3 regions of the Kitasatospora sp. NPDC058170 genome follow, and region 1 is predicted to be linked to each of the others. Evidence: riboswitches for the same ligand, from Rfam matches in the RefSeq annotation. Region 1 holds a riboswitch; each other region holds the start of a gene.
What was found. Region 1 has a riboswitch for thiamine pyrophosphate ahead of ACFVVX_RS21390 (purine-cytosine permease family protein). Riboswitches for the same ligand answer to the same signal wherever they lie in the genome.

Region 2: it holds a riboswitch for thiamine pyrophosphate, as region 1 does, so the genes downstream of both, thiC (phosphomethylpyrimidine synthase ThiC) here and ACFVVX_RS21390 (purine-cytosine permease family protein) in region 1, are expected to answer to the same signal.
Region 3: it holds a riboswitch for thiamine pyrophosphate, as region 1 does, so the genes downstream of both, thiO (glycine oxidase ThiO) here and ACFVVX_RS21390 (purine-cytosine permease family protein) in region 1, are expected to answer to the same signal.

Annotation. Positions count from the first base shown of each region.
Region 1 covers NZ_JBHVUV010000018.1:140,861-150,463, forward strand. The annotation lists gene ACFVVX_RS21365 (PP2C family protein-serine/threonine phosphatase) at 1-60, opposite strand, end outside; gene ACFVVX_RS21370 (bifunctional DNA primase/polymerase) at 718-1,353, shown strand; gene ACFVVX_RS21375 (DUF5926 family protein) at 1,814-2,800, opposite strand; gene ACFVVX_RS21380 (ATP-binding protein) at 2,924-3,490, opposite strand; gene ACFVVX_RS21385 (glycerophosphodiester phosphodiesterase family protein) at 3,781-4,605, opposite strand; gene ACFVVX_RS21390 (purine-cytosine permease family protein) at 4,690-6,171, opposite strand; TPP riboswitch at 6,164-6,312, opposite strand; gene ACFVVX_RS21395 (S1C family serine protease) at 6,670-8,481, shown strand; tRNA gene ACFVVX_RS21400 (tRNA-Ser) at 8,540-8,627, shown strand; gene ACFVVX_RS21405 (HNH endonuclease) at 8,779-9,504, shown strand.
Region 2 covers NZ_JBHVUV010000002.1:284,818-294,420, reverse strand. The annotation lists gene ACFVVX_RS04240 (3-oxoacyl-ACP synthase III family protein) at 1-621, opposite strand, end outside; gene ACFVVX_RS04235 (PKD domain-containing protein) at 721-3,492, opposite strand; gene ACFVVX_RS04230 (SPFH domain-containing protein) at 3,715-5,196, opposite strand; gene ACFVVX_RS04225 (hypothetical protein) at 5,409-5,615, opposite strand; TPP riboswitch at 5,712-5,846, shown strand; gene thiC (phosphomethylpyrimidine synthase ThiC) at 5,842-7,695, shown strand; gene ACFVVX_RS04215 (Uma2 family endonuclease) at 7,840-8,385, shown strand; gene ACFVVX_RS04210 (VOC family protein) at 8,432-8,827, opposite strand; gene ACFVVX_RS04205 (LysR family transcriptional regulator) at 8,951-9,603, shown strand, end outside.
Region 3 covers NZ_JBHVUV010000001.1:493,611-503,213, reverse strand. The annotation lists gene ACFVVX_RS02300 (hypothetical protein) at 1-154, opposite strand, end outside; gene metF (methylenetetrahydrofolate reductase [NAD(P)H]) at 289-1,203, opposite strand; gene ACFVVX_RS02290 (polyprenyl synthetase family protein) at 1,390-2,496, shown strand; gene thiE (thiamine phosphate synthase) at 2,528-3,175, opposite strand; gene ACFVVX_RS02280 (Rv2175c family DNA-binding protein) at 3,175-3,540, opposite strand; gene ACFVVX_RS02275 (NAD(P)/FAD-dependent oxidoreductase) at 3,593-4,807, opposite strand; TPP riboswitch at 4,926-5,038, shown strand; gene thiO (glycine oxidase ThiO) at 5,041-6,198, shown strand; gene thiS (sulfur carrier protein ThiS) at 6,195-6,404, shown strand; gene ACFVVX_RS02260 (thiazole synthase) at 6,408-7,223, shown strand; gene pknB (Stk1 family PASTA domain-containing Ser/Thr kinase) at 7,376-9,148, shown strand; gene ACFVVX_RS02250 (FAD-binding oxidoreductase) at 9,320-9,603, shown strand, end outside.

The DNA of each region.
Region 1 (9,603 bases):
GCTGGAGGATCCGGTCTCGCCCGGATCCGAGGGCGTCGACGATGGGTGGGACTCGGTCATGCCGCCACTCCTGACGCGGTGGTACGGGTCATGCGGAACCCCCCGGGTACGGCCGATCGGAGCGAGCACGGCCGCGCGGCGTGTTTCGCCTGGATTCGCTACTACTCGTCATTGATCGTCAGCAATGCCACCACTTCTACACAGGCCATTCGGGGCATGTCCAGATCCGTGACGGTGCGGGTGGCCGGTTCCGCCTCCTCCGGAGCCCGTCGGGGGGCGTGTCCCGGGGGCACGCGCGCCCCGGCCGGCCGCGGGGGCATGGAGCGGCCGAGAACGGGCAGAACCGTGAGGACGGGTCCGGCGGCCGTCCGGATCGTATGCTTTCGCCGCTCCCCGGCCGGGCTGGCCGGAAGTCACTCACTCGTACGGTGGAACCAATCGCGCCCGGGCAGCGTCCATCCGGTCGCATGCGGGATTCTCGTCCCAGGGCTGTTCTGATCTGCGGTCCCTTTCATGTCGTGCACCACACCGTGCTCCATGTTCGCCATGCCTGCCATGCCCGCGATGCCTGTCACGCCCGCCATGTCCGTCAGGCCCCGCCGTGCCTGTCACGGCGTCCGCCATGCCCGTGCCTCCCCTGCGGCCCGCGCGGCGTTTCCCCGCGGCACGCCGGTGGGCCCGGTGCGACCCGAGCGGTCACGGAAAGGAACGAGCGCCATGCGTGAGAACCCGAAGGGTCGATCGACGGCCCGGGCCGCCCGGCTGGCCGCGGCCCTGGCCGCCGCCGTCGACCATCGCTGGCCCGTGGTCCCCGGCGCGCTGCTGAGAGCCGACGGCTGCTCCTGCGGCGACCCGGACTGCCCCGTCCCCGGCGCCCACCCGCACGACCCGCCGCTGCTCGCGGCCACCACCGACGCCCGGATGGTCCGGTGGTGGTGGGAGCGGCAGAGCCCGGACGCGCCGGTCCTGGCGGCCACCGGCGGGGCCGTCTCGGCGGTCAGCCTGCCGGCCGCGGCCGGCGCCCGGGCGATCGCCTACCTCGGCGCGCTGCGGCTGCCGCTCGGCCCGGTGCTGGCGATGCCGGGCCGCTACGCGCTGCTGGTCGCCCCCTACTCGCTGGACGCACTGGGCGAGATGCTCGCCCAACAGCCTTGGGTGCCGGGCTCGTTGCGCTATCACGGCCAGGGCGGCTTCCTGCCGCTGCCGCCCGGCGGCGGATCCGGCGCCCGGGTGCGCTGGGTGCTGCCGCCGCGCCCTGCGGCGGACGGCGGGGTGTGGCTGCCCCAGGTCGGGCCGCTGCTGGGTGAGTTGGTCGAGGCGACGGTGCAACTGGACGGCGGCCGCTCGTACTGATCCGGCGGGTCCGCTCCCGCGGCTTCGTCCTTGCCGTCCGTCTCCGCAGTCCGTCTCCGCAGTCCGTCTCCGGTGAACACCCCGCGCTGCCGGCCCGGGGTGTTCACCGGAGACGGACGGTGGCGTGTTCGTCCGGGTGTCCTCGGCCGGTATTGATCGCGGCGGTGTTGATCGGGCCGGGAGCCTGGCTGTCGGTCAAGCCGCTGGGCGAGCCGGTGATCGGGGCACTGATCGGGGCACTGATCGGGGCACTGATCGGGCCGGTGATCCGGCCCGCCCGGGAACGCCCGTTCGGAAAACAAAAGATCCGGCCGCTGGCGACGGGGGATGCACCAGCGACCGGACTCTTTAGACAGTAACAAGGATCCGCGTCCACGCCAATTTCCAAGACGCCCTGGCCGCCCGGAAATTGCGGCCTCCGGCGGTAATGTGACGCGTATCACGCGATCCCGGGTCGCCTTTAGTTCAGGGTGACCTGACGGTTCACCAGGTTCGCCCGGGCGCGACGCTCCTCCGCGGTGAGCGGGGTGGTGTCGTCGAGCGTCGCGGCGAGCCGCTCGGCGAACTCGGCGGCCGGCTTCTCGCAGTCGGCGGCGGTCATCGTCACCGGCAGGTCCCAGACCGGGACGGTGAGGCCGTGCGCGCGGAACGAGCCGACGAGGCGGGTGTCCGGGCCGAGCGAGGACCGGTCGGCGGCGGTCAGCCGGGCCAGTGCGTCCAGCAGCTGCTCCTCCGGCACGGTCATCACCCAGCGCAGGTGGTTCTTGTCCGGCGTGCCGCACCAGTACGCGGAGTCCGCGGAGGCCAGCTTCTCGGTCGGGATCGCCGAGGCGTTGGCGCGCTCCAGGGAGGCGGCCACCTCACCGGTGGCGGTCTCGGCGTCCTCCAGCCAGAACTCGAAGCCGGTGTGCACGGTGGGTGTGAAGGGGGCCTCGACGTCCAGCAGGTCCTGCAGGCGGCGGCCGCCCGGGACGGTCCGGCGGGCGGGGACGGGCGTGCCCGGCTCGGTGGCCAGGGCCAGCTCCAGCGCGTCCGCCAGGTCGCGGCTGAGGTCGCCGGAGGCGGACTGGGTCTGCAGGCCCAGCAGGATCGAGCCGTCCTGGCGGCGCAGGGCCGGCCAGGCCAGCGGCAGGACGGTGGCCAGCGTCACCGACGGGACCTCGCCGTTGGCGGCCTCGACCACCGCGGCGGCCAGCGTCAGCGGCGCGGTCGCGGCCGGCACCAGCTCGCGCAGCGCCACCCAGTCGGCCTCACCCGGCAGCCCCTCGAACGGGCGGTGCACCAGCTCCTGCACGGCGTGCGAGGCCTCCCGGCCGTGGCACGCCTTGTACCGGCGGCCCGAACCGCAGGGGCAGTTCTCGCGGGCCCCGACCACGGGGATCTCGCCCGTGGCGGTGGTGGTGGACTGGCTGCGCTGCGGCGCCTTCTTGGCGGCCTTCTTGCCCATGGTGCGGCTCTCCCGGGGACGGTTGTGTTGTGCTCCGGGCAGCCTACTGACGTTCCCCCGGCGCGTGGGCACGCGCCGGGGCGGACTCGGGGGCGGACGGCCCCCGCGGACAGGGGTGCGCCGTCAGGCGCTGCGGGCATCACCGCCGGTCCGTCTCGCATGGCGGGCCCGGGCGGGCAGCGCGGCCCACACCGTCACCTCACCGGGCGCGTCGCGCACGCCCCAGTCACTGGACAGCTGGTCGACGATGCTCAGGCCCCGGCCGCCGCGCGAGCTCAGCGACGGACTGGCCGGCGACGGACGGGTCTGCGCCCCGCCGTCGGTGACCTCCAGGGTGAGGATCCCGTCCGCGTGCATCTGCCAGCGCACCAGCACGCCGCCGGCGTCCTGCGCGGGCTCGGCGCCGGCCGCGGACGCGCCGGTCGGCACGCCGACCAGCACGCCGCCGACCACCTCCGCGCGGGCGCTGCGCCCGAGTGCGGGCAGCGGGCCGAGCGGCCGGGCATAACGACAGGCATTACTCAACAGTTCGGAAAGGATCAGAACAGCATCATCAATGACCGGCTCCGGTATCTCCCGGTCACCCAGATCTCGACGCAGTCGGCGCCGTGCGACCCCGACACTCGCTGGGCCGTGCGGCACTGCCATGGTCGATGAAGTCGGCACTTCACGCGCCACCATCAACGCCACCCCCGGACCTCCTTCAGCGTATGCCGAGGGATGGATGCCCCTTGGTAATGCGTCGGAAACGACCGCGGGCCGATCCTGCGCGGACATTTCAAGCCGTGCGACGCACGGTGCGCGACAGGTGATTCGATGCTCACCCTGCGTTGTGAAAGCGCATAATTTCCGGCAAAGAACGTCGGCGAAACGTTTGATCCCGCCCCGGGGCGATCGACCGGTCCGGGTGTCCGGCTCCAGCCGATCTCCGGGCACGCTGTAGGCCGGGGAACGTTGTGGGCCGGGGCGCCCGGCGCGGTTCACCGGCCGAGCTGGGCCAGCACCTCCGCCGGGCGGTTGGTGATCAGGGCCGACACCCCGAGCTCCAGGCAGAGCTCCACGTCGGCCGGCTCGTCCACGGTCCAGACGTGCACCTGGTGGCCCAGCCCGCGCAGCCGCGTCACCAGCTCCGGCCGGGCCCGCACCAGGTCGATGCCCGGCCCGGCGATCCGGGCCCCGCCCGGCAGCGGTGCGCCCGGCCGCAGCCGGCCCCGCAGCGGCAGCGTGCTCTCGAACAGGAACACCCTCGGGTACTGCGGCGCGGCGGCGGCCACCCGGCCGAGCGCCAGCGCGGAGAAGCTCATGATGCGGGCCTGCGGGCGGTCGCCGTCCGGCGTGCCGGTGATCTTGAACCGGTCCAGCATCCGCAGCAGCTCGGACTCCACCCGGCCCCGGAAACGGACCGGGTGCTTGGTCTCGATCGCCAGGTCCACCGGGCGCCCGCAGTCCGCGACCAGTTCCAGCAGGCTCTCCAGCCGCAGCACGCTCCGCAGTTCCGGGTCCGCGCTCGGCGTGCCCGTCTTCCAGGCGCCGAAGTCGTGCGCCTCCAGCTGCGCCAGCGTCATCGCGGAGACCGTGCCCCGTCCGTCCGAGACCCGGCCGATCCGGCGGTCGTGGACGCAGACCAGCTGCCCGTCGGCGGTCACCCGGACGTCGCACTCGACGGCGTCGGCGCCCTCGGCGAGCGCCCGGCGGTAGGCGGCGAGGGTGTGCTCGGGCAGCGCGTGCGAGGAGCCGCGGTGGGCGATCACCTGGACGGGCGGCGCGGTCCGCGCCGCCGCCGGGGAGAGGTCAGGGCTGGTCACGCCGTCCACGATAGGCGGCGCAGGTGACGCGAAAGCGAAGACGGCCCCAACCTGGGGGGCCGTCTTCGCCTGCGGGCGCGGTGGTCAGCGCCGGCCGCGGGTCAGCGCAGTGAGCGCCAGGGTGGCCAGGGCGGGCACCAGGAAGCCGAACAGCGAGGCCGAGGTCCACTCCTGCGGCGTGAAGTGCAGCGCCTCCTGGACGGAGGTCCAGAAGTCCGTCCACCAGCCGGCGATCGCGGTCGGCGCGATCAGCTGGTACACCGCGAAGCCGAGCGCCCACGGCAGCAGCATCATCCAGCGGGACGGCGCGTCGTCGGCCAGGTTCCAGCCGCGCCGGCCGGCGCCGAGGAAGTAGTCCACCGCCAGCACCGCGAACATCGGCACGAACACCGAGCCGATCAGGCCCAGGAAGGCGTAGTACGAGTCGGTGAACTCGGTGATCTGCAGTGCCAGCACGGTGATCAGCAGGCCGGTGCCGCCGGTCAGCACCCGGCGGTCCACCTTCGGCAGCAGGTTGTGGACCGACATCGCCGTCGAGTACACGTTGGCGAAGGACTGGTCGGTCTCGCGCAGCACCAGCACCAGCAGGAAGGCCCAGCCGGCCCAGACGCCCAGGAAGGAGTCGAAGATCCGGGTCGCGTCGCCGCCGGACTGCAGCAGCGCGAAGAGGCCGAGCACGTAGCACCAGATCTGGGCGACGGTGTAGCCGGAGAAGCTGCCCCAGAACGCGGCGCGCGGGGTGCGCGAGTGCCGGGTGTAGTCGGCGGCCAGCGGCACGAAGGAGATCGAGACGGCGATCATCGCGTCGGTGGCCTTCAGGAAGCCGTGCCAGTTGCCCGCGCCCGGGTCGGGCACGCCCTGGCGGCCCAGCTGGACGGTGAAGTACACCATCGCGACCGCCACCGCTCCGGCCACGAAGCGGCGCAGCACGGCGATCGCGCCCAGCGGCCAGATGGTCAGCGCGGTGGTCACCGCGCCCGCCAGCACGACGAAGAGCCAGCGGTAGCCCTCGGTGTGGGCGACGGTCTGCGCGCCCATCGCGATCACCAGCAGCTCGTACACGCCCCAGCCGATGCACTGGACGATGTTCAGCACCGTCGGCACGTACGAGAGGCGGGTCCCGAACAGTCCGCGCAGGTTGGCCATCGCGGGAGCGCCGGTACGGGCGCCGATCAGCGCGGCCACGCCGAGCATCGCGGTACCGACCACCGTGCCAACCACGATCGCGGTCACGGCGGCGGCCAGGGACAGCTCGCTGCCCGGGGCGCCCAGCACGGTGGCGGCGGTGGTGAAGCCGATCAGGCTGACGCCGAGGTTCATCCAGAGCGCGAAGTGGTCCCGGAAGCGGAGCGTGCGCGGCGGCTCGGTGTCCAGCACCAGCGGGGCCTCGACCCGGGCCCCGGCCTGCTCGGGCCGGTCCAGCACCGCGGTCGAGGTCGCGGCGGGTGCGCCGGCCGTGGAACCGGGCGCGCGGCCGTCGGCGTCCGAGTGAACGGCCGTGGACGGTTCGGGGAAATCCTTGGACGCGGACGCGCCCGAAGAAGAGGATGGCGAAGCAGGCGGCATGGCCGATACTCCCTACGCCGGCATTACCCGGACAGGTTCCGGCGGTCTGCGCCCCCTCGACGATCCGTCCACGGATTCCGTGACGTACCGTCGACCAGCGCACTCTCAGCCTGGTCGGTCCAAGCTCCCGCGTGTCAGTTTGGAGCGACAGGCTAACCGGCGGGGCGGTGAACGCCAAGGCCAGACGGCCTGCGGTCCGCATCGCGGGACGTCAGGGGTGTCCGTCGTGGACGGAGTGAACGGCGCGCCGGGGGGCGTGCGCCGGTCCGTCCGGGGCCCGCTCGTGGGTCTGCTCGTCGGTCTGCCCGCGGGGCTGTTCCGGTGGCCTCACCGGTGCCCCGGGCCGGTCTGCCGGGCAGGTCGCCGGGCAGCTCGCCGGGCAGGTCTGTCGGGGCGGGCTAAGGATTCTTATGAGTTCTTCAGAGGGGTCCTTACGGCAATCGAATCGGGTGTGCGAAAAACTATGGTTCTTGGTCCTGTCAGCTATGGAGGTCGTCCGTGAGCACCGAGCGCGAGGTTGGGTCCACCGGGCCGCAGGGGGAGCAGCCCTCCGGCGGCCAGGGGGTGGCGGGCCCTGCTCATGACGGTCCGGCGCAGCAGGCCGCGTCCGTCGCCCCCGCCCCCGGGGCGGCGCCCGTGGCCGACCAGCCGGTGACCGGGACCGCCCCGGCGGCCGCTCCCGAGGCCCCCGTCGCCGGCGGGTTCACGCCGACGCTGGCGTTCAGCAAGGTCAGTGCCCCGGAGCCGGTCGAGGCCCCGGTCACCCAGGCGCCCCCGGTGGCCCCGGTCGGGTCCGGGTACATCGACGCGCCGCCGCCCGTCCTGCCGCCGGCCCCGGCCGCGCCCGTCGCCCCGGCGCCGGTCGCACCGGTCGCGCCCGCGGTGCACGCGGTGCACGAGACCAACCCGTACGCGACGCCCGCCGCCCCGCTCGCGGCCGCGCCGCACGACCCGTACGGCCCCCCGCCCGCCCCCGGAGCGCAGGCCGCCCCGGGAGTGCCCGGGGCGCACCCCCAGCACCCCTTCGGCGCGGGCCAGCCGCTCGGCGGCTGGGGCCTGCACGACTCCACGGCCGGCGGCGCGGCCGGCGCCGGTACGCCCGGCGGCCCCGGCTACCCGGGCGGCCCGCTCGGCTACCCGGCTGAGTACCCCGGTGCGCCCGGCCCGGGCGGCCCCGGCGGCCCGAGCCGCAAGCGCGGCGGCCTGGTCGCCCTGATCGCCGCTGTCGCCCTGGTCGCCGGTGTGGCCGGCGGCGCGGTCGGCGTCGCCGTCGCGGACCGCAACGACCGCAGCGTCAGCGCCGCGGACGACCACCGCAGCACCACCGTCCAGGCCAACAACCCGCAGAAGAGCGAGCCCGTCCCCGGCTCCGTCGCGGGCATCGCGCAGAAGGCGCTGCCGAGCGTCGTCACCATCAAGGCGCAGGGCAACGGCGAGTCCGGCACCGGCACCGGGTTCGTCTTCGACACCCAGGGCCACATCCTGACCAACAACCACGTGGTCGCGCCCGCGTCCAACGGCGGCAAACTGACCGTCAAGTTCGCCGACGGCAGCACCTACGGCGCCTCCGTGCTGGGCCGCGCCGAGGGGTACGACGTCGCCGTCGTCAAGCTCGACGACACGCCGAAGGGCAAGCTCACCCCGCTCCCGCTGGCCGACTCCGACAAGGTCAACGTCGGCGATGCCACCATCGCCATCGGTGCCCCGTACGGCCTGGAGTCCACCGTCACCACCGGCATCATCAGCGCCAAGGACCGCCCGGTCGCCTCCGGCGACGAGACCGGCGCCCAGTCCTCGTACATGAACGCCCTGCAGACCGACGCGTCGATCAACCCGGGCAACTCCGGCGGCCCGCTGCTCGACTCCGGCGGCGCGGTGGTCGGCATCAACTCGGCGATCCAGTCCAACACTTCCAGCACCGGCCGGGCCGGCAGCATCGGCCTGGGCTTCGCCATCCCGATCAACCAGGCCAAGTGGGTCGCCGAGACCCTGATCCAGAGCGGCCAGCCGGTCTACGCCCAGCTCGCCGTCCTGCGCAACGACGACTACAAGGGCGAGGGCGCCCAGATCTCCACCCGCGACATCCAGGGCACCCCCGCCGTCACCCCCGGCGGCGCCGCCGACAAGGCCGGCCTCAAGCCCGGCGACGTCATCACCAAGCTCGGCGGCAGCCCCATCGAGAACGGCCCCGCCCTGGTCAGCAAGATCTGGACCCACAAGCCCGGCGAGACGGTCGACGTCGAGTACACCCGCAACGGCCAGACCTCCACCACCAAGGTCACCTTCGACAAGCGCGTCGGCGACAAGTAACCGACCCGATAACCATGTGCACCGAACCCCGCCGGACCCGTTAGGCTGACCTCCGCCTGGAGAGCTGCCCGAGCGGCCTAAGGGAACAGTCTTGAAAACTGTCGTGCGGTGACCCCGTACCGTGGGTTCGAATCCCACGCTCTCCGCTGGTAGGAGAACCACCTGCTCAGGGCGGGTGCCGGAAGTCTTCCGGCACCCGCCCTCTGCGTTTTCGCCCGGTGGGGCCGTCGGGCGGGCGGGCGGGGTGCTCGGTGCGGTGTGGCCGGGGTGTCGGTGGTGGTGGGTAGGTTCTCCGGCATGTCCGAGCAGCGGCCAGCCGTTCCCCGACCTCTTGCGCGGCGACTCCTGGTGGAGGCCGGCCACAGGTGTGCCATACCGACGTGCCGGGCCGACCTGGTCGAGCTCGCGCACATCAGGCCGTGGGCCGAGGTGCGCTGCCACGAGTTCGACAACATGATCGTGCTCTGCCCCAACTGCCATACGCGGTTCGATCGCGGTGACATCGATCGCATGGCGATGCGCGAGTACAAGCGACTGCTCGGCCGGCCTTCGGGGCGGGCCGCGAACGCGCACTGGGCGGCCCGCCTGACAAGTGCCTACCTGGGCTTCCAGTCCGAGGTGACCGCCTGGCGCAAGGAGATCGCCTCGTTCCGGGCGACCGTCATGTACGGGGCCGGAGGGATGCCCTCGCCCAACTCCTGTGAGGGCGGCGCGGATCGGGCGGCAAAGGCGCTTTCCCGGCTGTGTGCGGTCGAGTTGGAGGTGGAGGGCGGCGAATTCCTGGCGAGCGCCGTCAAGTTCGGCTCCGAGGACATCTACGAGTGGTACTCCGCCTGGATGGCCGACTCCCTGGGGCTGGAGCCGAGCGCCTACGGCGAGGTCTCGGAGGGCCGGACGGCGGCCCTGCGCGATGCGGAGGCCTTCCTCCACGAGTACGTGTGCGAGGCGCTGAGCCTGGACCACGGCGACCTGCAGTTCTGGTGGTCCGCCGGGGAGCTGGAGCGGCGGCGGAGGCTCTTCTGACCCTCCGGGGCCGCTGCTTCGTCAGGGGGAGTTGTCCGGTTTCACTCGGAAGGGGGGTTTGCGGAGGGGGCGTCCTCGCGAGGGGACAGGGCGAGCGTT
Region 2 (9,603 bases), on a different contig from region 1:
GGCCTCCCAGTGCTCGGAGGCGGTCTCGGTCTCGATGTCCAGGATGCCGCCGCGTTCGACGGCCTCGACCAGTACGGCCGCGCCGGCGTCGCCGAAGGTGTAGCCGGCGAAGCCGTCCCGGAAGTCGCCCGGGCCGGAGGGGTCGCGGCGCATCGCCCGGCTGGGCGTCTCGCCGGTGACGACCAGGGCGCGTGCGGCCCGCCCGGCCAGGATCATCGCGCGGGCCAGGTCGATCCCGTTCAGGAAGCTGTTGCAGGCGTTGGAGACGTCCAGCGCGTGGGCCCGGGAGCCGAGTTCGGCCTGGACGAGGTGGGCGGTGGCGGGCTCGCAGATGTCCCGGGTGGCGGAGGCGTACAGCAGCAGGTCGAGGTCGAGCGGGTCCAGCCCGCGGGCGTCCAGGGCGCGCCGGGCGGCGGCTGTCGCCAGGGTGGAGGCGTACTCTCCGTCGGCCGCGAAGTGCCGGGTGGCGATGCCGGTCGCCTTCTCGAACATCCGCTCCGGCAACCGCAGTCGCCCGCCCGCGGCCACCTCGTCCTGGAGCTGTTGCGAGGTGAGGCGGCGGGCGGGCAGGTGGGATCCGACGGCGGTGATGCCGATCCGTGCGGTGGCTGCTGGGTGCATGCCTCCATGCTCCGGCGGACACGCCCGCGCCCGCGTGAGTACGGGTACTCACGCGGGCGCGGGCGGCTACCCAATGAGCGGGTGGCCGGGGGTTCCTGACTACTGGTTGCGGTAGTAGCCGAAGAGGTCGGCGATCACGTGCGTGGAGCCGGAGTTGTTGGCGATGTCGAAGCGGCCCTGGGCGTCGACGGGGATGGTGGTGTGGTTGGGGACGTCCAGCCCGGCGGTGGCGTTGAGGTTGCTGGTGCCGGGCTTGGCGCTGCCGGTGGCCCAGGCCGTGAGGTGGGTGTCCTCGGTGGTCTGGGTGGCGGTGAGGTTGACGGCCGCGGCGGTGGCGCCGGCCGGGACGCCGCCGACGGTGCGCACCGCGCCGCCGCCGAGCGGGGCGCCGCTGCGCGAGTCCAGCAGACGGGCCGGGGTGACCGGGGTGAACAGGCCCTTGCCGTCCGGGCTGTAGTAGCCGAAGACGTCCACGATGGCGTGCGAGCTGCCGTTGTGGTTGTAGATGTCGATCGAGCCGTCGGCGCCGAGCGGGACGACCACCTGGTTGGGGACGTTCCGGCCGGGCACGGTGTTCAGGTTGGAGCCGGCGGAGGGGCGCGCGGTCCCGGCCGGGAAGACGGTGAAGAAGCTGACGGCGCTGGACTCGGTGGCCGTCACGTTGAGGACGACCGAGGTGGCGTTGGCCGGCACGCCGCCGGAGCCGGCGACCTTCAGCCGGCGGGTGCCGGCCTCGCCGATCGCGCCGCCGCCGGCGGAGCGGGTGTCCAGCAGCCGGGCCGGGGCCAGCGAGGTGAACTTGTCGGCGGCGTCGGCCTTGTAGTAGCCGAGGACGTCGGCGATGGTGTGCACCTGGCCGGCGTTGTTGCGGATCACGACCTTGCCGTCCGGGCCGATCGGCACGGTGACCAGGTTGGAGACGTCCTGGCCGGGGACGAAGTTCACGTTCGAGGTGATCGGGCGCTCGCCGCCCGCCGGGTACACGTCCAGGTGGCTGTTGGCGGTGCCCTGGGTGGCGGTCAGGTTGAGCACGACGGCGGTCGCGCCCGGCGGGACCACGTCGGTGGCGCCCCAGGTGCGGCCGCGGACGTACAGCTCCATGGTGTCGCCGCCGCCGAGCCGCGGGTAGCGGCTGCCGACCGCGCGGGTGTCGAGGATCCGGGTGGGCGCGATCGCGGTGAAGCCCGCCGGGGTGTACGCGACGGTGACCTGCTGGGTGCTGGTCGCGGTGGCGCCGTTGTCGTCGGTCACGCTGACCTTGACGGTGTAGGTGCCGGGCTTGGCGTACACGTGGCGCTCGGACTGGTAGCCCTCGTTCGGCTTGGCCGGGCCGTCGCCGAAGTCGAAGGTGTAGCTCGCGATCCGGTACGGGCCGGTGGTGGCGACGGTGGCGTTCACGGCGAGCGGGTCGCGGCCGGCGTCCTGGGTCACCGTCAGGGCGGCGCCGAGCGGCTTGTCCTCGCCGGCCTGCACCGGCTGGCTGTAGGTGGTGGTCACCGAGCCGCCGCGGCCGTCGGTGACGGTCACCTTCGGGTGGTAGTCGCCGACCGCGGTGTAGGTGTGCCGGACGGTCTTCGCGGGACCGGTCACCGGGGCGGTGCCGTCGCCGAAGTCGAAGGTGTAGGTGAGCGTGGTGCCCCACCGGTTGACGGCGTCGGCGGTGAGGTCGACCGTCAGCGGGGCCGGGCCGGCCGGGAACTCGTGGGCGGTGCCGACCACGGTGAGGGTGACGGAGCTCAGGCCGCGGACCTCGTAGGCGCCGCGGTCGCGGAACGTCCCGTTCGGGCCGGTGTTCGCGACGGAGGGGTGGTCGACCGGGGCGTTGCCGAGCAGGTCCTCGGCGAGGATGCCGGGGGCCTGCGGGTCGGCGGAGTCGACGGCGGCCGTGCTGCTCTCGGCGGGCACGGTGAGCGGGAGGAGGGCGGTGTCGAAGGCCACGGCGGTGTCGACGTCGTGGGCGCCCTGGCCGGTCGCGGCCAGCAGCTCGCCGGGGGTGCGGTAGCCCGCCCCGGCCCAGCTGTAGGCGGGCAGCCCGGAGACCGGGTGCACGATGTTGTAGTCGAGCCTGGTGCCGGCGGCGGAGTCCGCGGAGACCGTCACGGTCGACCCGTTGACGATGTTGTTGTAGACCGCGGAGCCCGTCGAGGCGCCGTTCAGCGCGAGGCCGGAGGTGATGCCGTCGGTGAGGGTGTTGTTGGTGACGATCGTCCCGGTGGCGTCGGTGGCGCCGATGGCCGTCCCGGCCGACCTGCTGAACTGGTTGCCGACGACGGTGGTCTGCTTCGCACCGGCGCCGACCGACACGCCGAGGCCGCCGTAGAAGACCGACTGGGCGACGGTGACCTGCTCGCTGGCGCCCGAGACACGCAGGGCGGGGGCGGTGACGGGCGTGACCGAGGCGGGGCTCTCGAACCAGCTCCGGGAGATCTGCACCCGGGCGGAGTCGGCGACCTCCGCGGTCGACAGCTCCAGGCCGGTGAGGACGACGTCGTGGACGCCGGAGAGCCGGACCGGCTTGCCCGAGGAGGGCTTGGCCGCGGGCATGGAGTAGCTGCCCAGGTCGGTCATCGGGGCGCCGCGGAAGGTGATCGGCTTGCCGGGCTGGCCCGAGCGCGTGATGGCGAGGTCGCCGGAGTACTCGGTGTTGGGGGCGATCTGGACGGTCTGTCCCGGCTGCGCCACGTCGGCCGCGGCCTGGATGCTGCAGTACGGCTTGGCGGCGGTGCCGGTGCCGTGGTCGTCGCAGGTGGCGTTCCACCCGTTGTCCACGTACAGGACCGGGGCGGGCGTGGCGGCGACGGCCGGAAGTGGCAGTCCGACGACGGCGGAGACGACGGCGGCGCTGAGGCCGGCGACATGACGAAGGCGCACGGTGTGCTTCCCCCTGAGCGTGATGAATGTCGGTGCTGCTCGACGCGGCGGCGCCCGTCCACGGGACGGTGGGGGCAGCCTGCGGAGCAGTTGTGAGCATTATGGGGCCAGAGGCGATCACCTGTGGCGTCAGGGTGCCGTTGTCTGACTCGTTCCGGCAGGAAGATGCCCGCCCGTGCGGAGCAGCGGACGGGCACCTTCGGAGGTACGCGGACGAAACGGTCAGCCCTCGACGGGGATCTGCTGGACCGGCACCGCCGGGGCGGTGCCGGCCGGGGTGGCGGCGGCCTTGGCGGCCTGGTCCGCCGGGGCGGTGGCCTGCATGGTGGCGAGCAGCTGGCGGGCCACGCCGAGGCCGGTGCCGCCCATGGTGAGCGCCTTGGCGAACATGTCCCCCATGCCCTCGGCGCCGTTCAGCAGCACCATGTGCTCGACGTTGCCGAACGCCTCGGCGCCGGCCCGGACGATCTCGGGCCACTTCTCGGCGAGCTGCTGGGCGACGACGGCCTCCTGGTTCTCGGCCAGGGCGGCGGCCCGGGCCTTGATCGCCTCGGCCTCCGCCAGACCCAGCGCGCGGGTGGCCTCGGCGGTGGCCAGGCCCTTGGCCTCGGCCGCGGCGGCCTCGGCCTGGCCGGTCGCCCGGGTGGCCTCGGCGGAGGCCAGACCGCGGGCCTTGGTGGCCTCCGCCTCGGCGGACGCGGCGACCTTCACCCGGTTCGCCTCGGCGGCGGCCTTGAGCTCGGTCTCCTTGGCCTGCGCCTGCGCGGCCGAGATCCGGGCGTCGCGGTCGGCCTCGGCCTTGGTGCGGGTCTCGTACGCGCGGGCGTCGGCCGGCTTGCGGACGTCCGCCTGGAGCTGCTGCTCCTTGCGGTGCGCCTCCAGCTCGGCGACCTTGGTCTCCTGGACCACCACCTCCTGCCGGGAGGCGGCCTGGGCCAGCGGTCCGGCCTGCATGGCGCGGGCGGTCGCGGTCTCCAGCTCGGCCTGGTAACCGGCCTGCTGGATACCGCTGTTGCGGGTCGCCTCGGCCTTGCGGGCGAAGGCCTCCTGCTCGGCCTCGGTGGCCTGGCGGTCCGCCTCGGCCTGGGCGATGCGGGCGTCGCGCATGACGGCGGCGGCGTGCGGGGCGGCGAGGTTCTGGATGTACCCCGTCGGGTCGATGATCTCCTGGATCTGCAGCGAGTCGATGATCAGGCCGAGCTTCTCCATCTCGGAGCCCGACGCGGCACGGGTCTCCCCGGTCAGCCGCTCGCGGTCGCGGATCATGTCCTCGACCGTCAACCCGCCGACGATGGACCGCAGATGACCGGCGAAGACGTTGTGGACCCGGTGGCCCATCATCTGCTGCTGGTCGAGGAAGCGGCGGGCCGCGTTGGCGATCGACACGGTGTCGTCGCCCACCTTGAAGATCACAACTCCCTTGACGTGCACCGGGATCCCCTGCGACGTCACGCACTCGACGTCCAGGTCCGCCTCGTTCAGGTCGAGGGAGAGCTTGCGCACCACCTGCACGCCCGGGGTGACGAGCGTGCCCCGGCCGGTGACGACCCGGAAGCCCAGGCCCTCGCCGACCCCCTCGGCGCGGTGCCGGGAGCCGGAGATGATCAGGGCCTCGTTGGGTTCGGCGACCCGCCACATGAGTTTGAAGAGAACGATCAGGATGACGATGGAGGCGACGACCGCCCCCGCGATGCCGATCAGCATCGGCGAATTCCCCCTTCAGGGCACACCGGTTCCGTGGCTGCGCTCTGTTGCAGGATGGCGCGGAACGCGGTGGCAGCAGGATTCTGCGCCTGTTGTGGATCAGTGGGAAGGACTTTTCGTCCCGACTTCGCTCCAGGACCGTCAAGACCGCGTCAAGGCTGCGTCAGGAGACCGGCAGGAGGGTGGCGGACGGCTGGTGACAGGACACGGTGTCAGCCCAGCGCGTGGGCGACGTAGACCGTGCGCGGCGGCTGGTACTCCACCACGACCACCGGGGTGCCGAGCGGCAGCACCTCGCCGGGCACGGCCGGGTACGCGAGGAACGCCTCCGTGCCCTGCCGCTCGCGGACGTGCACCAGCACCTCGCCGACCAGACCCGGACCGATCCTTCCGGTCACCCGACCGGTAGCCCCCACCATGCCGCCAGTGTGTCAGCCCTTCCCACTGGCTGGAACCCGTCTGGACCAGCGGCGATCCGCTCGCTACGGTGTTGGACGTCATGCGCAGGCAACACCGCCTGCGGACACGGGAGCTCGGAGCACCGGGCTGAGAGGGCGCTGAACGGCACGTCGGTGTACGTGCCAACCGCTGCGTCGACCGCAGGAACCTGACCGGGTAATGCCGGCGTAGGGAGTAGTAGGTCTGATGACCGCTTTTGAAGGACAGCCGCAGTCTGCCCGGACGTCCGCCGTCGGCAGCACCGCCAACAGCACCGCCGGCAGCAATGCCAGCAGCACCGCCACCGGCTACCCGACCCCGGCCTGGCGCAAGGCCTACCGCGAGGGGTCCCGCCCCGACCTCGCCGTCCCGTACCGCGAGGTCGTGCTCACCAACGGCCGGACCGTCCCCCTGTACGACACCTCCGGGCCCTACACCGACCCGGCGTACGAACCCGACGTGCGGCGCGGCCTGCCCGCGCTGCGCGACGCCTGGATCCGCCAGCGCGGCGACGTCGAGGAGTACGACGGCCGCGAGGCCCGCCCCGAGGACGACGGGATCAAGCACACCTCGCCGCGCGGGGGGAACCTGAGGAACCTGGACGCGGTCTTCCCCGGCCGGCCGCGCCGCCCGCTGCGGGGGCGCGGCGGCGCGGCCGTCACCCAGCTCGCGTACGCCAAGCGCGGGACCGTGACGCCGGAGATGGAGTTCGTGGCCCTGCGCGAGGGCCTGGCCCCGGAGTTCGTCCGCGCCGAGGTGGCCCGCGGCCGGGCCGTCATCCCGGTCAACGTGAACCACCCCGAGGTGGAGCCGGCCATCATCGGCACCAACTTCCTGGTGAAGATCAACGCCAACATCGGCAACTCCGCCGTCACCTCCTCGATCGAGGAGGAGGTGGAGAAGATGACCTGGGCCACCCGCTGGGGTGCCGACACCGTCATGGACCTCTCCACCGGCCGCAACATCCACACCACCCGCGAGTGGATCCTGCGCAACTCCCCCGTGCCGATCGGCACCGTGCCGCTCTACCAGGCACTGGAGAAGGTCGACGGCCGGGCCGAGGACCTGAGCTGGGAGGTCTACCGCGACACCGTCATCGAGCAGTGCGAGCAGGGCGTCGACTACATGACCGTCCACGCCGGCGTGCTGCTGCGCTACGTGCCGCTGACCGCCCGCCGCAAGACCGGCATCGTCTCACGGGGCGGCTCGATCATGGCCGCCTGGTGCCTGGCGCACCACCAGGAGAACTTCCTCTACACCAACTTCGAGGAGCTCTGCGACATCCTCGCCGCCTACGACGTCACCTTCTCGCTCGGTGACGGCCTGCGGCCCGGCTCCATCGCCGACGCCAACGACGAGGCGCAGTTCGCCGAGCTGCAGACTCTGGGCGAGCTGGGCCGGATCGCCCGCGAGCGCGACGTCCAGGTGATGATCGAGGGCCCGGGTCACGTCCCGATGCACAAGATCAAGGAGAACATGGATCTCCAGAAGGAGATCTGCGACGAGGCGCCGTTCTACACGCTCGGCCCGCTCACCACGGACGTCGCCCCCGGCTACGACCACATCACCTCGGGCATCGGCGCCGCGATGATCGCCTGGTGGGGCACCGCGATGCTCTGCTACGTCACGCCCAAGGAGCACCTGGGGCTGCCCAACCGGGACGACGTGAAGACCGGCGTCATCACCTACAAGATCGCCGCGCACGCCGCCGACCTGGCCAAGGGCCACCCCGGCGCCCAGGAGTGGGACGACGCTCTCTCCGACGCCCGCTTCGAGTTCCGCTGGGAGGACCAGTTCAACCTGGCCCTCGACCCGGAGACCGCGCGCTCCTTCCACGACGAGACCCTCCCCGCGGAGCCCGCCAAGACGGCCCACTTCTGCTCGATGTGCGGCCCGAAGTTCTGCTCGATGAAGATCTCCCAGCAGATCCGCGACGAGCACGGCGACGGCTCCAGCGCGGTCGCCTCCGGCTTCGACGCCGAGGCGCTGGCCGGCATGCAGGCCAAGTCCGAGGAGTTCGCCGCCCAGGGCAACCGGGTCTACCTCCCGCTGGCCGACTGACCTCGCACCGCAGACCGCGCCGCACCGGGAAGCGGAGGGGGCTTCCCGGCGCGGCGCTGCGGGCGCCCGCAGCGCCGCGCGGGTGCCGCTGTGCGTTGGCCGTCAACCGGTAGCGTGGTGGAGGGCCGCACTCCTGGAGGACAGATGAACCCTGACCATCTCGCCCTGATCGAGGAATTCCGCAGGTCCGCCCCGTCCAATTTCAAGATCGAATTCTCCGGTGACGTCATCATCATGCAGGCGTCGCCGTCGGCCATCCATGAGCGGAACCTCTCCGTCGTCCGTCGGCAGTTCGAGGTCCACGCTCCGGCCGGCTACCTCTCCACGGGGAACATGGACCTCGCATCTCCTCAGGTCGCGAAACTGCGGAACCCGGACCTCACGTACCTTCCGGACGATGCCATGGCCACGACGGCGAATTCCGTTCCGGCCGAGCTTGCCCTCATCGCCGTTGAGATCGTCTCGCCGTCGAATCCGGAGAACGACTGGGTCGGCAAGCTCCGCGACTACCCGCTGATGCAGATCCCGCTGTACCTCCTGGTGGACGCCTCGCAGAAGACCGTCACACTCTTCAGTGAGCACGAGGCCGGCCGTTACCGGATGAGGGAGGATGCCGCCTTCGGCGAGACCGTTCACATCCCCGAGCCCTTCGGCTTCACGCTCGACACCGGGGTCCTGCTTCCGTACTGAGGGCCGGTGCTGCCCGGTGCGGCGGCGGAGCTGCCGGCCTGAGCGGCTACCGGGTGGCGTCCTGCGGGTACCAGCGGAGCTCGACGGTGTTGCCGTCCGGGTCCTGGACGTAGACGGAGGTGGCGCTGCCGCGTGCGCCGTACCGCTGCACCGGTCCTTCGAGGACGGTGAAGACGCCGGTCGCGATGACCTCGTCCCAGTCCAGCGGCTCGACCGTGAGGCAGATGTGGTCGACGTTGGACTCGCCCCGGCTGCGGCTGACCAGGTCGATGATGGTCTCCTCGGAGATCCGCGCCGAGGGGAAGGAGACGCGGCCGGCCCGCCATTCGTCGACCCGCACCGGTGCCAGGCCGAGCAGTCCGACGTAGAAGTCCAGCGAGCGCTCGACGTCCCGGACGTTGAGGACGAGGTGGTCGAAGGCCTTGACGCGGACGGCGGCCATGGTGGGCTCCCGGGGTGGTGGAGGGTCGTGGTGACGGGTTCTACGATCCGCTGTCCGGCCGACGGCATCAACGCCCACCTGCACTACGATCGTTGAGTCAGATTCAACGATCGGACGGGTGGCATGTGGGAACGGCATGAGATCGAGGCCTTCCTGACGCTCGCGCGGGAGCTGCACTTCGGCCGCACCGCCGAGGCCCTCGGTGTCACCACCGGGCGGATCAGCCAGGTGATCGGGAAGCTGGAGCGCCGCATCGGCGCCCGGCTGTTCGAGCGGACCAGCCGCACCGTTCGGCTCACCGCGATCGGGCGGCGGCTGGCGGACGACCTGGTGCCGCTGGTCGCCGGGATCGAGGAGTCGGTGCGCCGGGCCGTCGACGCCGGTCGCGGTGTGACCGGGGAGCTGCGGGTCGCGTTCCTCGGCGAGTGGACGGCGACGGTGCTGCTCCGGGCCGTGAACCTGTTCACCGAGCGGCACCCCGGGTGCCGGGTGGATGTCCGCGAGGTGCAGCTCTTCAACTCCCGGGCGAGCCTGCTGGACGGCTCCGTGGATCTCCTCATCGCGGCCTTCCCCTTCGACGGGATGGCCCGCGGACCGGCCCTGATCTCCGAGCGGCGGGTCCTGGCGGTGCCCGCCGGGCACCCGCTGGCGGGGGCGGAGGCGGTGTCGGTGGAGGTCCTCGCCGAGCATCCGGTGGTGCAGTACCCGGCGGTCACCTCCGCGGAGTTCAAGCGGGACCGGACGCCCGACCGGACCCCGTCCGGTCGCCCGGTGCC
Region 3 (9,603 bases), on a different contig from region 1:
ATCCGAGCGCCATCCCGCCGGCCACCCCGAGGAAGCCGGCCAGGGCGAGGGCCCGCCAGTGCAGCGGAGCCCGGTTCTGCAGCAGCAGCTCGGCCACCAGCCAGAGCGCCACCACCGCCAACGCGCCGTACAGCAGCAGGTATCCGATGCCCATCCGCCCGCTACCTCCAGCTCACCCGCCCGCGCGCGCCGCGCGTGTGCGGCGACTGTACCGGTTCAACGGCCAAGGCACCGCATCGCGTTCCCGCCCCGCTCGGGCGGGAGCCGGGCAGGCCGCGTACGGACGGCTCAGCGCTGGTGCAGGCCGAGGTTCTGGTAGATCTCCAGCGTCGCCGTCGAGTGGTTGAGCGTGATGAAGTGCAGCCCGGGCACGCCCTCGGCGAGGAGCCGCTCGGACATCGCGGTGGCATGCTCCATGCCGACCTCGCGCAGCGCCGCCGGGTCGTCGACCACGGCCCGCAGCCGGGCCTCCAGGTCGGCCGGGAAGGCCGCTCCGCTCAGCTGGGGGAAGCGGTCCAGCTGCTTGGCGTTGGTGACCGGCATGATCTCCGGGATGATCGGCGTCTCGCAGCCGGCCGCCGAGACCCGGTCGCGCAGCCGCAGGTAGTCGTCGACCTCGAAGAACATCTGGGTGATCGCGTAGTCGGCCCCGGACCGGATCTTCGCGACGAAGTGGCGGATGTCCTCGTCCCAGTCGGTCGAGCGCGGGTGCATGTTCGGCGAGGCCGCGACACCCACGCAGAAGTCGCCGATGCCCTTGATCAGCTCGACCAGCTCGTACGCGTAGGTGACGCCCTGCGGGTGGCTGACCCACTCGCCCCGCGGGTCGCCGGGCGGGTCGCCCCGCACCGCGAGGACGTTGCGCACCCCCTGGTCGGCGTACTGGCCGATGATGTTGCGCAGCTCGGCGACCGAGTGGTCCACCGCCGTGAGGTGGGCGACCGGGGTCAGCGTGGTCTCGGTGGCGATCCGGCCGACGATGTTGACCGTGCGCTCCCGCGAGGAGCCGCCCGCGCCGTACGTCATGCAGACGAAGTTGGGGTCGAGCGGTTCGAGCCGCCGGATGGCGTCCCAGAGCCGCTGCTCGCCGACCTCGGTGCGCGGGGGCATGAACTCGAAGGAGAAGGACCGCTTGCCGGCCGCCAGAAGCTCGCGAACCGTCAGCGCGCGGTCCGGTCGGGTGGAAGCGATACCGAGTGCCATGCTGGCAGGTTAACCGTCACGCGCTGGACACGGACAACTCGGGTCCACGGATTGAGACACCTGGTGGACGGGATTCCGCTTCCGTTCGGACGCCCTTCGCGGGCCCCGCCGGACCGCGGTCCGTACGGCTGTTCCCAGCCGCCCGGCTAGGCTGGCCGCATCCCAGCGAACCTCCGGAGCCTCATCGTGACCTCGTCCAGCAACCGGCCGGCCAACCCCATTGATCTGGAGGACGTGCGGACGCGCGTCAACGCCGCCCTGGCCGGGTTCATGGACGGCCAGTCGGCCCTGCTGGGGAAGATCTCCCCGCAGCTCGCGCCCGCCACCGAGGCGCTGCGCGACTTCCTGCTGGACGGCGGCAAGCGGCTGCGCCCGGCCTTTTGCTACTGGGGTTGGCGCGGCGCCGGCGGGCCGTCCGAGAACGACGGGATCGCACACGCGGCGGCCGCCCTGGAACTGCTCCAGGCGAGCGCCCTGGTGCACGACGACCTGATGGACCGCAGCGACACCCGGCGCGGCCTGCCCTCCGTCCACCGCCGCTTCGAGGCGCTGCACCGGGAGAGCGGCTGGCGCGGCGACCGCGAGCAGTACGGCGCCTCGGCGGCGGTGCTGCTCGGCGACCTGCTGCTGATCTGGTGCGACGAGCTGTTCCTGCGCTCCGGCCTGGAGCCGGCCGCCGTGCTGGCCGCCAAGCCGGTGTTCGACCTGATGCGCACCGAGGTCATGGTCGGCCAGTACCTGGACGTGCTGGAGCCGGTCGCGGGCGACTCCACCGACGGGGGCGCCCTGGACCGGGCGCAGACCGTCCTGCACTACAAGTCGGCGAAGTACACGATCGAGCGACCGCTGCAGGTCGGGGCGCTGCTGGCCGGCGCCGGGCCGGAGCTGGTCGAGGCGTACTCGGCGTTCGGCCTGCCGCTGGGCGAGGCGTTCCAGCTCCGCGACGACCTGCTGGGCGTCTTCGGCGACCCGGCGGTCACCGGCAAGCCGGCCGGGGACGACCTGCGCGAGGGCAAGCGCACGCTGCTGGTCGCGCACGCGATGCGCGGACTGCCCGCCGCCGACGCCCGCCACCTGGACGAGCGGCTCGGCGCGCCGGACCTCGCGCCCGAGGAGGTCGCCGGCCTGCGCGCCCTGGTGGAGCGCAGCGGCGCGGCCGAGAAGGTGGAACGGCGGATCGAGGAGCTGATGAACCATTCGCTGGCCGCGCTGGCGGCGGCGCCGCTGGCGGACGAGCGGGCCCGCACCGCCCTGCTGGCACTGGCCGAGGCCGCCACCGTCCGCAAGTACTGAGCCCTGCGGTCGGCGGCGGCCGGGCGGGCGGTCAGGCCCGCAGCCGCCGGGCCAGCTCGGCGGCGGCCGCCTGCGGGTCGTCCGCGCCGGTGATCGCGCGCACCACCACGACCCGGCTCGCCCCGGCCGCCAGCACCTCGTCGAGGTTGCCCAGGTCGATGCCGCCGATGGCGAACCACGGGCGGTCGGTGGTCTGCCGCGCCGCGTACGAGACCAGGCCGAGGCCCGGCGCGTGGCGGCCCGGCTTGGTCGGGGTGGGCCAGACCGGGCCGGTGCAGAAGTAGTCCACGCCGGGCTCGGCGATCGCCGCGTCCACCTCGGACTCGGCGTGGCAGGACCGTCCGATGACCACGTCCTCGCCGAGGATCGCCCGGGCGGCCGGCACCGGCAGGTCGTCCTGCCCGAGGTGCAGCACCTCGGGGCGGGCCGCGTGCGCGACGTCGGCGCGGTCGTTGACGGAGAGCAGCTTGCCGTGCCGGCGGCAGGCGTCCGCGAAGACCTCCAGCGCCGCGAGCTCCTGCTTGGCCTCCAGGCCCTTGTCCCGCAGCTGGACGATGTCCACCCCGCCGGCCAGCGCCGCGTCGAGGAACTGCGCGAGGTCGCCCTGCTCGCGACGGGCGTCGGTGCACAGGTAGAGCCGGGCGTCGGCGAGCCGCCGGCGCAGGGTGTCCGCCGCCATCAGATCAGCATCGCCTGGGCGCGGCGCTTCACCTCGGTGCCGCGGTTCTCCTGCAGTGCCTGGATCGGGCTGCCGGGCAGCGACGGGTCCTCGGTGAAGAGCCACTCCAGGATCTCCACGTCGTTGTACCCGCAGTCGCGCAGCACCGTCAGGGTGCCGGACAGGTGCTTGACCAGCCCGGTGCCGTCGATGAACGCGGCCGGTACCTGGAGCGACCTGTTCGGGCCGCGCCGGACGGCGATCAGCCCGCCGCTCTTGACCAGGTCGCGCACCTCGGTGACCCGCACCCCCCACTGCTCCGAGATGTCGGGCAGGTACATCCACTCGGTGACCAGGGATTCAATCTTGCTTTCGATCTCACTCACGCCACCAGACTGCCACCTCCGCGGCCCGCCGCGCACCAAACGCCCGTCCGCGCTACCCCGCGACGGCCGACTTCAGGGGCACGGCGGGGTCCGCCGCCCGGGCCGCGTCCAGTGCCGTGCCGCGCTCGATCAGCCGCCGCCCCTGGGTCAGATCGCGCGGGCGGTCCACCGTGAGCAGGGCCCGCAGCGCGCCGTCGCGCAGCCAGAGCACCGCCCAGGTCGGGTCCTGCGGGGAGCCGCGGTGGACGAGCTCGTCGCCCTCGCCGTGCCGTCCGGCGTACTGCACCATCCGGCCGAACTGCTCCGACCAGAAGTACGGCACCGGGTCGTACGGCGCGTGCGCGCCGAGCACGGAGGCGGCGGCCGCCTCTCCCGACTGCAGCGCGTGGTCCCAGTGCTGGACGGTCAGCCGGGCGCCGGAGCGCGCCGAGGGGTAGCTGACGCAGTCCCCCGCCGCGAAGACCCCGGGCAGGCCGGTGCGCAGCCGCTCGTCCACCAGGACGGCCCCGGCGGCGTCCAGCGCGACCCCGGAGCCGGCCAGCCAGCCGGTCGCCGGGCGGGCGCCGATCCCGACCACCACCTCGTCGGCGGGCAGGTGCGAGCCGTCCGCCAGCAGGACCGCGCCGGGCTCCACGGCCGCGACGCCGACGCCGCAGCGCAGCGCGACCCCGGCCTCGGCGTACCAGGCGGCCATCGCCCGGCCGATCTCGACGGGCAGTGCGGCGGGGACGGGCGCCGGGCCCGCCTCGACCACGGTGACCTCGCAGCCGGCCGCCCGGGCGGCGGTGGCCACCTCGGCGCCGATCCAGCCCGCGCCGACCAGCACCAGGCGCAGGCCGGGCCGGAGCAGGGCGCGCAGGGCCAGCGCGTCGTCCAGGGTGTGCAGCACATGGGCGCGCTCGGCGCCGGGCAGGGCCCGCGGGGCGGCCCCGGTGGCGATCACCAGGGCGTCGTACGGCAGGTCGCCGTCGTCGGTGTGCAGCATGCCGGGGGTGTGCGGCGTGCCGGGGGTGAGGCCGGTGGCGCGGCGGCCGGTGAGCAGCTCGACGCCCAGCTGCGGGAGGTCGATGTCGAGCGTGGTGGCGTCGGCCTTGCGGAGCAGCACCTCCTTGGAGAGCGGCGGCCGGTCGTACGGCGCGTGCGGCTCCTCGCCGACCAGGACGATCCGCCCCTGCCAGCCGCCCCGCCGCAACCCCGCCGCGCACTGCGCCCCGGCCAGCCCGGCACCGACGACGACCACCCGATCCGTCCCGCTCAGCTCTCCCACGCCGTCACTGTACCCAGCCGCCCCGGACGCCCGGGGCGGCCCCCGGACGGGCCCGGGGCGGGCGCTGTCCACCCCTCGTACGCGCCTTCGGCGGCGGCAACCCCCGGAGTTAAGGTGGGGGCACCATCACGGGAGCCCGGCGAACCGGGCTGAGAGGCGGGCTGGCACGGCCCGCGACCGTCCGAACCTGATCCGGGTCATTCCGGCGAAGGGAGAGAGCGACTTTGACACGCTTGGCACCGGGTACCCACGCCGACGTCCTGGTGATCGGCGGGGGCGTCATCGGCCTCGCCGTCGCCTGGCGGGCGGCACAGCGCGGGCTGCGGGTCGTCGTGGTCGACCTGGACCCCGGCGGCGGCGCCGCCCGGGTCGCGGCGGGCATGCTCGCACCGGTCACCGAACTCCAGTACGGCGAGGAGCCGCTGCTGCGCCTCGGAATGGCCTCCAACGAGCGGTACGCCGCCTTCGCGGCCGAGCTCACCGAGGCGAGCGGCGGCGAGGACACCGGTTACCGCCGGTGCGGCACCATCGCCGTCGCCCTCGACTCCGACGACCGCGAGGAGCTCCGCGAGCTGCACGCCTTCCACCGGCGGCTCGGCCTGGACTCGCACTGGCTGACCGGCCGTGAGGCCCGCAAGCTCGAACCCATGCTGGCCCCCGGGGTCCGCGGCGGCCTGCACGTCACCGACGACCACCAGGTGGACGGCCGCCGGCTGCTCACCGCTCTGCTGCTGGCCGGCGAGGCCGCGGGCGTCGTCGTCCGGCGTGCCGAGGCGGTCGAGCTGCTGGTCGCGGGCGACCGGGCGGTCGGTGCCCGGCTGTCCACCGGCGAGAGCGTCACCGCCGACCAGGTCGTGCTCGCCGCCGGCCCCCGCAGCCATCTGCTGCCCGGTCTGCCCGAGGGCGTGCTGCCCGCGATCCGCCCGGTCAAGGGCCAGATCCTGCGGCTGCGCGTCCCCGCGCCCTACCGGCCGTTCCTCTCCCGCAACGTCCGCGCGGTGGTGCGCGGCCAGCACCTCTACCTGGTGCCGCGCGAGGACGGCGAGCTGGTGATCGGCGCGACCAGCGAGGAGCAGGGCTACGACACCACCGTCACCGCCGGCGGGGTGTACGAGCTGCTGCGCGACGCCCACGAGCTGGTCCCCGGCATCACCGAGCTGCCGCTGGTGGAGACCTGCGCCGGCCTGCGCCCGGGCTCGCCGGACAACGCGCCGCTGCTCGGTCCGACCGCACTGCCCGGCCTGGTCGCCGCCACCGGGCACTACCGCAACGGCGTCCTGCTCACCCCGGTGACGGGCGACCTGGTCGCCGAGTACCTGGCCACCGGCACGACGCCCGAGCTCGCCGAACCGTTCTCCCCCACCCGCTTCACCACGAAGGTCCCCGCATGAGCGAGATCGAACTCACCGTCAACGGCGAGCCCCGCCAGGTGCCCGCCACGACCACCCTCGCCGAGGTGGTGGCCGCCCTCAGCCAGGCCAACTCCGGCGTCGCCGCCGCGCTCAACGAGGCCGTGGTGCCCCGTGGTTCGTGGCCGCTCACGCGGCTCGCGACGGGCGACCGGGTGGAGATCCTCACCGCCGTCCAGGGGGGCTGACCGATGGTCCACTCCCGCGGCGACGACAAGGACGCGCTGACGATCGCCGGTACCGCCTTCGGCTCCCGCCTGATCATGGGCACCGGCGGCGCCCCCAGCCTGGAGGTCCTGGAGCAGGCCCTGCGGATCTCCGGCACCGAGCTGACCACCGTCGCGATGCGCCGGGTCGACGCCACCACCCAGGGCTCGGTGCTGGACGTGCTCACCCGCAACGGCATCCGCATCCTGCCCAACACGGCCGGCTGCTTCACCGCCGGCGAGGCCGTGCTGACGGCCCGGCTGGCCCGCGAGGCGCTCGGCACCGACTGGGTCAAGCTGGAGGTGATCGCCGACGAGCGCACCCTGCTGCCGGACCCGATCGAGCTGCTGGACGCCGCCGAGACCCTGGTCGACGACGGCTTCACCGTCCTGCCCTACACCAACGACGATCCGGTGCTGGCCCGCAAGCTGGAGGACGTCGGCTGCGCGGCGATCATGCCGCTGGGCTCGCCGATCGGCTCCGGCCTGGGCATCCGCAACCCGCACAACTTCCAGCTGATCGTGGAGGGCGCCAAGGTCCCGGTGATCCTGGACGCGGGCGCCGGCACCGCCTCGGACGTGGCGCTGGCGATGGAGCTGGGCTGCTCGGCGGTGATGCTGGCGTCGGCGGTGACGCGCGCTCAGGACCCGGTGCTGATGGCCGACGCGATGCGCCGCGCCACCGAGGCCGGCCGCCTCGCGTACCGGGCGGGCCGGATCCCGCGCCGCTTCCATGCCGAGGCCTCCTCGGCGATGGCCGGGCGGGCCGACCTGGACACCCGGGAGCGCCCCGCCTTCTGACCGTCCCGCCCCGGCCGCGTCCGGGCGCCGACTCGACACCGTCCGAGGCCGTTCGACGCTGTTCGACGTGTCACAAGCCGGGCACAGAGCCCCGGGGGGCGGTGTCCCCCGGGGCCCGTGCCCGGCCGCGCCACTACACTCGCCGGGTGGACATGGCACTGCACGACCCCCTGATCGGTACCCTGCTCGACGGTCGGTACCGGGTCGAGCAGCGCATCGCGACCGGCGGGATGTCCACCGTCTACCGGGGCACCGACACCCGGCTCGACCGGGTCGTGGCGCTCAAGGTGATGCACCCCTCGCTCGCCGGGGACGACGGTTTCACCAGCCGGTTCATCCGCGAGGCCAAGGCGGTCGCCCGGCTCGCGCACCCCAACGTGGTCAACGTCTTCGACCAGGGTGCGGACGGCGGAAACGTTTTCCTCGCCATGGAGTACGTGCCCGGCCGCACCCTGCGCGACCTGCTGCGCGACCGCGGCGCGCTGTCCATCCGGGCCGCCCTGGACATCCTGGAGCCGGTGCTGGCCGCCGTCGGCGCCGCCCACCGGGCCGGGCTGGTCCACCGGGACGTCAAGCCGGAGAACGTGCTGATCACCGACGACGGCCTGGTCAAGGTCGCCGACTTCGGCCTGGTCCGGGTGCTGAACACCGCCGACGGCGAGGTCACCTCCACCACCGCCACCAGCGGCACCGTGCTCGGCACGGTCTCCTACCTCGCCCCCGAGCAGATCCGCCCCGGCGCCGACACCGACCAGCGGGTCGACGTCTACGCGGCCGGCATCCTGCTGTACGAGATGCTCACCGGCCGGCGTCCGCACACCGGCGAGAACCCCGTCCAGGTCATGTACCGCCACCTGCACGAGGACGTGCCCGCGCCCTCGCTCACCGTGCCCGGCGTCGTCCCCGAGCTGGACGCGATAGTGGCCGGCGCCTGTGCGCGCGACCCGCAGGCCCGCCCGTACGACGCGGTCGAGCTGCTGGCCGCCCTCCAGCGGGTCCGCCGCACGCTCACCGCCGCCCAGCTGGACGCCGAGCCGCCCGCCTCCACCCGGCCCAGCCCGCAGTACCCGACCAGCGAGCCGACCTCGGTGATCCAGCCGGGCGCGGCGGTCCGGGCGCCCGCCGAACGCACCAGCGTGCTGGACGTGCCGCCGGAGCTGATGGAACAGCTGCTCACCGAGCCGCGCCCGTACGACGAGCCGGCGCCGGCGCGCACCCCCCGCGCGGCGGGCCTGCTGCGCCGGCTGCCGCGCAAGCCGCTGATCTGGGCCTCCGTGCTGGCGGCTCTGGTGCTGCTGGTCGGCGGCACCACCTACGCGCTGTCCGGGGCGCTGTACGGAGCGGTGCCCGGCGTGCTGGGCAAGGACCGGGCCGAGGCGCAGCGGATCCTGGACGGCGCGGGCATGCACGGGCGGTTCACCGAGGTGTACAGCGAGAGCGTTCCGGCCGGGCAGGTGGTCTCCACCGATCCCGGGGTCGGCGCGCGGGCCCGCAAGAGCGACGCCGTCACCGTCACCGTCTCCCGGGGGCCGAAGCGGATCGCCGTGCCGGACGTCACCGGCAAGCCGGCCGACCAGGCCGCGTCCCTGCTGACCGGCGCCCAGCTGTCCCGGGGCGGCACCACCGAGACCTACCACGACACCGTGCCGGAGGGTTCGGTGATCAGCAGCTCGCCCGCCGCCGGGGCGCAGGTGCCGGAGAACACGGCGGTCGCGCTGGTGGTCAGCAAGGGCATGGTGCCGATCCCGGACGTGACCGGGATGTCCAAGGACGACGCCGCCAAGGCCCTGCAGGCCGCCGGATTCGCGATGCAGAGCAGCGGCGTCAACCTGTTCGGCACCGGCAAGGTCTCCAGCCAGTCCCCCGCTCCCGGCGAGCGCCGGCCGCAGCGCACCGTGGTGACGGTCACCTTCCCGTTCCTCTAGGACACCCGCCGGGTCCCGGCCCCCGCGCGCGGCCGCACGGCTGGGGCTCGCGTCCGGCCGGGCGTAGCGTGGAGTCAGGTCTGCCCGGCCCCGCGTGCCGCCTGTGGGCTGCAGCGCCGGGACCTCCGGTCGGGGCTGCGCGGCGGCCGCTACCCGAGGAGTGTGGTCGCCATGGGCGGACCCACCGTCGAGGACTTGAGGGAGCGCGTGCGGGGCGTGGTGGTCACGCCCGCGGACGAGGGGTACGAGGAGGCCCGCCGGGTCTACAACGGCATGGTCGACCGCCGGCCCGCCGTGGTGGTCCGGGTCGCCAACGCCGGGGACGTGATCGCCGCCGTGGACCACGCCCGGGAGAACGGCCTGGACCTGGCCGTGCGCGGCGGCGCCCACAGCGCACCGGGCTTCGGGACCTGCGACGACGGCCTGGTGATCGACTTCTCCGGCCTGCACGGGGT